Regions from separate parts of the Anaerotignum faecicola genome, predicted to be linked through region 2. Evidence: riboswitches for the same ligand, from Rfam matches in the RefSeq annotation. Region 2 holds a riboswitch; the other holds the start of a gene.
The links. Region 2 has a riboswitch for lysine ahead of EJE48_RS00480 (aspartate-semialdehyde dehydrogenase). Riboswitches for the same ligand answer to the same signal wherever they lie in the genome.
Positions count from the first base shown of each region.

Region 1: another riboswitch for lysine. It lies ahead of EJE48_RS10760 (Na+/H+ antiporter NhaC family protein); the one in region 2 lies ahead of EJE48_RS00480 (aspartate-semialdehyde dehydrogenase).

Region 1 is NZ_BHVZ01000014.1:151,515-154,930, forward strand. It holds gene argC (N-acetyl-gamma-glutamyl-phosphate reductase) at 1-747, opposite strand, end outside; lysine riboswitch at 1,259-1,430, shown strand; gene EJE48_RS10760 (Na+/H+ antiporter NhaC family protein) at 1,572-3,230, shown strand; gene EJE48_RS10765 (S-layer homology domain-containing protein) at 3,328-3,416, opposite strand, start outside.
Region 2 is NZ_BHVZ01000001.1:105,907-109,322, forward strand. It holds gene EJE48_RS00470 (class I SAM-dependent DNA methyltransferase) at 1-502, opposite strand, end outside; gene EJE48_RS00475 (small, acid-soluble spore protein, alpha/beta type) at 648-866, opposite strand; lysine riboswitch at 1,034-1,211, shown strand; gene EJE48_RS00480 (aspartate-semialdehyde dehydrogenase) at 1,367-2,365, shown strand; gene dapA (4-hydroxy-tetrahydrodipicolinate synthase) at 2,415-3,296, shown strand.

The DNA.
Region 1 (3,416 bases), on a different contig from region 2:
TTCCTCTGTGCCGACACTGATAAGCTTTGCATCCTTATAATATTCTGTCAGCAGTGCCAGCAGCTCGTCCTTTGTCACCTTCTTTTTGAATAAAGAGGCAATCAGAGGGATGCAGGTTGCCATGCCGCTGTAATAATCCACAACGATGGGGCAGAACACAGGCGGTGTATCAATCCCTGTCACATACTGCATTTCGGGCAGGTGCTTATGTTGCTGTCCCAAGCCGTACTGTCTGGGGCTGTCGAACAGGGGAGAGCGGTTCTCCGCTTCATATTCGGCAATCATTGCCTTGCCACCGCCGCTGTAGCCTGTCAGACTGTGCGCTGTCAAGGGATAATCCGTCCCGATGATACCAAGCCGAATGAGGGGATAAACCGCCGCAATAAAGCCTGTGGCATGGCAGCCGGGGTTGGCAATGCGCTTTGCATGCCTGATTTTTTCCTTATGCAGAGGGGAAAGCTCAGGAAAGCCGTATACCCAATCGGGATCTGTGCGGTGGGCTGTGCTTGCGTCAATAATGCAGGTGTTCGGGTTTTCCACCAGCTTAACCGCCTCTCTTGCCGCATCATCCGGCAGACAGAGAAAAACAACTTCTGCCTCGTTCATCAGTCTTTTTCGCTCTGCCTCATCCTTTCGCAGCTCCTCGCTGATTAAGAGGATTTCCACATCTTTGTGATTTTGCAGCTTCTGACGCAGCTGCAGACCTGTTGTGCCTGCCTGCCCGTCGATGTATACCTTATGCTTCATCAGGCTGTTCCTTCCTTTCTTTTTCTTCCGAAATAAATGATTACCCCATGGTAATGATGAGTTATTCTTATTATATACTCCTTATGGGTGAAGTCAATAAATATATGTATAATTATTCAATTTTAGCGAATTGCAGAGCGAGAACGGAGAGAAATAAAAATACGAGAGATAAAATAGACAAAAATCAGAGAGGAAATCTGCAAAAACTATATAGAATTTGCTGCTGTTCTGCAAAAAAATGCTTTGATAATTCCGATAGAAGCTGTGTATATGTGTATTGTATACATAGTTTATGCAATATTCACGCGAATATGTGAATAAAAAACAGAGGTGGCGTGTATTGTCGATGCAAAAGAAGGAATGTATCCGCAGAAAAACCGTTTGCCCTTGTTTTCGCGCAAAAGTCAACAAAAAACCGTAAAACCTGTTCTTTTTTACAGAAAGGCTTGACTTTAGTGCTTCGGTATGTTATGAATGAAGAATAGTCTGGCAGAAACGTCAGACAACAAATAAGGAAGATAGAGGTGCAATGACGATGAGTATCCTCTCCCAATAGAGCCGTGGGCGGCAGGAGGGGGAAAGGCGGCGTTGCCGAAGTGGTTTTTTCTGCCCAAGGGAAGAAGCTGCTGGGACATTGCAAAAAATGTAATGTACTGTCACGGATGTGGAGCGCTATCGGAATTTCAGCATATTTTTATGTTTCTGATGCCGTGCGCTTTGCGCAGGGCTTTTTTGTTTCCGAAATTTGGGGACAACCGATATCATCTTATTTATTCCTTTATTACTGTTTTTATCATTTAAGATTTTCTGAAAGGAGAAGGGTTATGAAAACAAAAAGCAACATCAAAAAAACATGGCTGGGAACGCTCTTTGTGGTTGTTCTGGTAGCGGCAGCCATGTCCGTAACCGTTTTTGCGGGCGATGCAGAAGCGGCAGAGCACACAAGTAAAATGTATGCAACCGCATGGTCTCTGGTGCCTCCGCTGGTTGCAATCATTCTGGCACTGATTACAAAGGAGGTTTATTCCTCTTTGTTCATCGGTATCGTGGTCGGCGGTCTGTTCTATGCGAACTTCAGCCCCAAGCTGACCTATCTGACGATTTTCACTGATATCACAGACGGCGGTATGCTGGCAAAGCTTTCCGACAGCGACAATGTGGGGATTCTGATTTTCCTTGTTATTCTGGGTATCATGGTTGCGCTGATGAATAAGGCAGGCGGCTCTGCGGCGTATGGCCGTTGGGCAGTTAAGGCAATCAAAACAAGAAAGGGCGCACTGCTGTCCACCTTCCTGCTGGGCGTTCTGGTATTCGTGGATGACTATTTCAACTGCCTGACCGTAGGCTCTGTTATGCGTCCCGTTACGGATACGCATAAGGTTTCCAGAGCGAAGCTTGCGTATATTATCGACGCAACAGCGGCTCCTATCTGTATCATTGCTCCCATTTCCTCCTGGGCTGCGGCAGTAGCCGGCGTAGTTGAGGGCGTGAACGGCTTGGATTTGTTCATCAGAGCCATTCCCTATAACTTCTATGCACTGCTGAGTATTGTAGCAATGCTGACACTGACTATCACCAATACAGACTTCGGCCCTATGCTGGAGCATGAAAGAAATGCACAGCTGAACAATGATCTCTATACCACAGATGCAAGACCCTTTGCAAGTGCAGAGGCAGAATCCGAGGTAGTGGGCAATGGTAAGGTTATCGACCTGGTTCTGCCCGTTATCGTGCTGATTATCTGCTGTATCATCGGCATGATTTACACAGGCGGCTTCTTTGACGGCGAAAGCTTCATCAAAGCCTTTGCAAACTGCTCTGCACCTACAGGCCTTCTGCTTGGTTCTGCGGCGGCACTGCTGATTACCTTCTTGCTGTATATCCCTCGCCGCGTGCTGACCTTCCACCAGTTCATGGAAGCGCTTCCCGAAGGCTTTAAGGCGATGGTTCCTGCAATCATGATTCTGACATTTGCATGGACACTGTCCGGTATCACAGGGCTTTTGGGCGCGGATGTATTCGTTGCGGGTATTCTGGCAAACAGCACAGGCGTTTTGCAGGTCTTTATCCCCATTATCGTATTCTGTATCGCGGTGTTCCTTGCATTTGCAACAGGTACCTCCTGGGGTACTTTCGGTATTCTCCTGCCTATCGTTGTGCCTATTATGCAGACAGGCAGTGAAATGCTGACCATTACCGTAGCGGCTACATTGGCAGGTGCGGTTTGCGGTGACCATTGCTCTCCTATCTCCGATACCACCATCATGGCATCCACAGGTGCGCAGTGTGACCACATCAACCATGTATCCACACAGCTGCCCTATGCACTGACTGTAGCGGCTGTTTCCGCTGTGAACTACGTTCTGGCGGCACTCATCCAGAATTGGATGATCAACCTGCCTATCGCAATCGTTTCCATGGTTGTTGTAATTCTTGCTATCCGTAAATTGTACGGGGATAAGGAAGTTCCGGCAGAGAAATAAAAAGACGTTTATAAAATAATTTATACTAAAAACGGCGTAACCGATTTCGGTTACGCCGTTTTTTATATCCCAACAGAAAGGCAGTTGGGGAAAGGGGTTACTTATGCAATGCGCGATACAGGAATGTTACAATCTGTGCGCGTGTGCAGGGGGCATCGGGGCTGAAGGTATTTGCGCCTGTGCCGC
Region 2 (3,416 bases):
AGATATACGCCGCTGCTTCCTCTGCCGAGCCAAACGCCCTCTGCCCCAGTACCTCTCGAAATTTATATTCCGTATTCATATCAAATAAAAAGAGGCTCTCCTTTTTCATGTGAGCGGCAATGCTTTGGAAGGCACTCTCCAACTGCCCGTCTTCAATCAAATAATTCATGCAGTCGCAAAGGCTCAGAATACAATCTGCCTGCTCGCCCAGATCCAGCTCCGTCATATCCTGACAGGCAAGCCGCACCGAAACACCCGCCTCCATCGCCTTGTGGTCTGCCTCTGTTAGCATTTCGGGGGAAAGGTCAACGCCAATCACATCGAAGCCCTCCTGCGCCAGAGGAAGCAGAATACTGCCTGTCCCACAGCCTAAATCCAGAATCGTTTTCGGCGCGATGCCGTATTTTTTCCAAACCGCATGGATGTGGTCGAGCCATTCGTCATATTCCACTTGTTCCATAAAAAGATCATATACCGATGCAAAGGTTTCGTATGCGCTCATAAAGCCCTCCTCCATGCCCTTCTACAGAGAGATATTCGTTCACAATTTTATATTATAGCTCTATCCGTTTTTAAATGCAAGCAGGAATCCTTATAGACAGGAAATGTCTTTCTGCTGTCCATACCCCTGTCCACTCCCTGTCCTTTTAGGTGTCCACTCTGTCCACTTTGTCCGCTTCTGTCCGCTTTCGCTCCGCCGTTTTTCTTGTCCCCATAATGCCGCCGATGCGTCCGCTTTCTCTCGATGTCAGCCCCCTCCAGCCGTACCGCTCCACCTTCTCCAGAAGCCCCAGCTCCTCGGCAACCTCGTATTTCATCGCCAAATCACGCTTTTCCGCCTCGGTCAGTTCCTTCTTTTTTCGCAATCAAATCACCCTTTCTGTCCTTTTCCTTCCACTCAGTATGCACATTTTCCGCCAAAACATGTATTTTGTGCGCAGACGAATGACTCTTTAAAAAATACAATATTTTTTCGTAAATTTATTTGACAGAATACCTATCTGGTGTTAGACTATGAGACAAATACATATTTTTCTAAAGTAGAGGTGCGTTTTTCAAGAGTATCCGGGCAAATGTCATAAGGGATAGAGGAAGCCCGCAGAAAGGGGAAAACGCCGAAGAAGGGATAAGCCTTATCTTTCCCCTTCTGGTTGTGCAGCTAATATCTGTACGACTGTCATTGGAAAACCCAATGGAGCGCTACAAAGAACAATCAAACTGCGGCATTCAAGGATACCACAGTTTCCTTGGAGGTCGGCGCGTGCGTCGGCTGTTTTTGTTTATAGCAAGAAAAACTATTCCAAAGCACAGCCCATCGACCTTTTATCATCGAAAACATTAACGCAAAAGAAAGAAGGATTTTAAAATGAAGAAAATCAATCTCGCCGTAGTCGGCGCAACAGGCATGGTAGGCAGAACTTTCCTGAAGGTTCTGGAGGAAAGACAGCTGCCCATCGAAAACTTCTATGTTATGGCATCTGCCCGTTCCGCAGGCTCCACGTTGAAATTCAATGGCAAGGACTATGTTGTGGAAGAGCTGAATGAGCATTCCTTTGATAAGCCCATTGATATCGCACTGTTCTCCGCAGGCGGCGGCACAAGCGAAAAATTCGCACCCATCGCAGCCGCTCATGGCTGCATCGTCATCGACAACAGCTCCCAGTGGAGAATGGATCCCGCGGTTCCCCTGATTGTTCCCGAGGTAAACCCTGAGGATATCAGCTGGCACAAAAACATCATTGCCAACCCCAACTGCTCCACCATTCAGGCAATGGTTGCGCTGAAGCCTCTGGATGATAAATATAAAATCAAACGTGTGGTTTATTCCACCTATCAGGCAGTATCCGGCGCAGGTGTTGCAGGCTGGAAGGATTTGGAAAACGGCATGAAGGGCGAGGCTCCCAAGAAATTTCCTCACCCCATTGCAAGCAACTGCCTGCCCCACATTGATTCCTTCCTGGATAACGGCTATACAAAGGAAGAAATGAAGATGGTAAACGAAACCAGAAAGATTCTGCATAACGATGCTATGCGCGTGACGGCAACAACGGTTCGTGTACCTGTTTTCGATTCTCACAGCGAATCCATCAACGTGGAATTTGAAAAGCCCTTCGATCTGGATGAGCTGATTGAGGTTCTGAAAAATGCACCCGGTGTTGTTGTGCAGAATGACAGCGCACACAACGAATACCCTATGGCTGTTACCGCAGCAGGCAAGGACGAGGTATTCATCGGACGTATCCGTCGCGACGAAAGCGTAGAAAACGGTGTAAATCTTTGGGTAGTCGCTGACAACATCCGTAAGGGTGCGGCAACAAATGCAGTACAGATTGCGGAAGAAATCATAAAAGCAATGAACGAATAAGTCATTCATACTATATAAGAGAGTTCAATATTCGAAGGAGGTCATACATATGTCTATTTTCACAGGCGCAGGCGTAGCCCTCGTAACACCCATGCATGCTGACGGCAGCGTAAACTTTGATAAAATGAAGGAACTGATTGAATTTCAGATTGCAAATGATACAGATGCGCTGATCATCTGTGGCACAACAGGGGAAGCATCTACCATGTCAGATGAGGTACAGATTGAATGTATCCGCTTCGCAAAAGAGGCTGCAGCAGGTCGTGTTCCCGTTATCGCAGGTGCAGGCAGCAATGATACCGCACACTGTATCGCACTGGCACAGGGCTGCGAAAAGGCAGGCGCTGATGCCGTTCTGCTGGTAACCCCCTACTACAACAAGGCAACACAGAAGGGGCTGATTCTGCACTACACAGCAGTTGCAAACAGCATCAATATTCCCATCATTCTTTACAATGTACCCGGCAGAACCGGTTGCAACATTGCACCCAAGACAGTTGCGGAGCTGGCAAAGGTAAAGAACATCGTTGCAGTGAAGGAAGCAAGCGGCAATCTGTCTCAGGTGGCTGAAATTGCGGCTCTGGTTGGCCCCGATTTCGATATTTACAGCGGCAATGATGACCAGATTCTGCCTGTTTTGTCTCTGGGCGGCAAGGGCGTTATCTCCGTTCTGTCCAACGTAGCACCCAAGCAGACACACGACATGGTTATGCATTATCTGAATGGGGATACAAAGGCGGCTACAAAGCTGCAGCTGGATGCGATTGAATTGATTTCCGCACTGTTCTGCGAAGTAAACCCCATCCCCGTAAAGACTGCGCTGAATGAAATGGGCTATGCGGTTGGGCCTTGTGTAGCACCTCTGTGCGAGATGGAGCCCAAGAATCTGGAAACATTGAGAACCGCACTGAAGAACTACGGTCTGATTTAAGGACTTACTTTTCTTGAGGGGATGTTTTTTGAGGGCTTTGCCCTCAAACTCCCACCAAGGGGATCATCCCCTTGGAACCCGATACTGCAACACCATATACATGGTGTTGCGAAGGGGAGT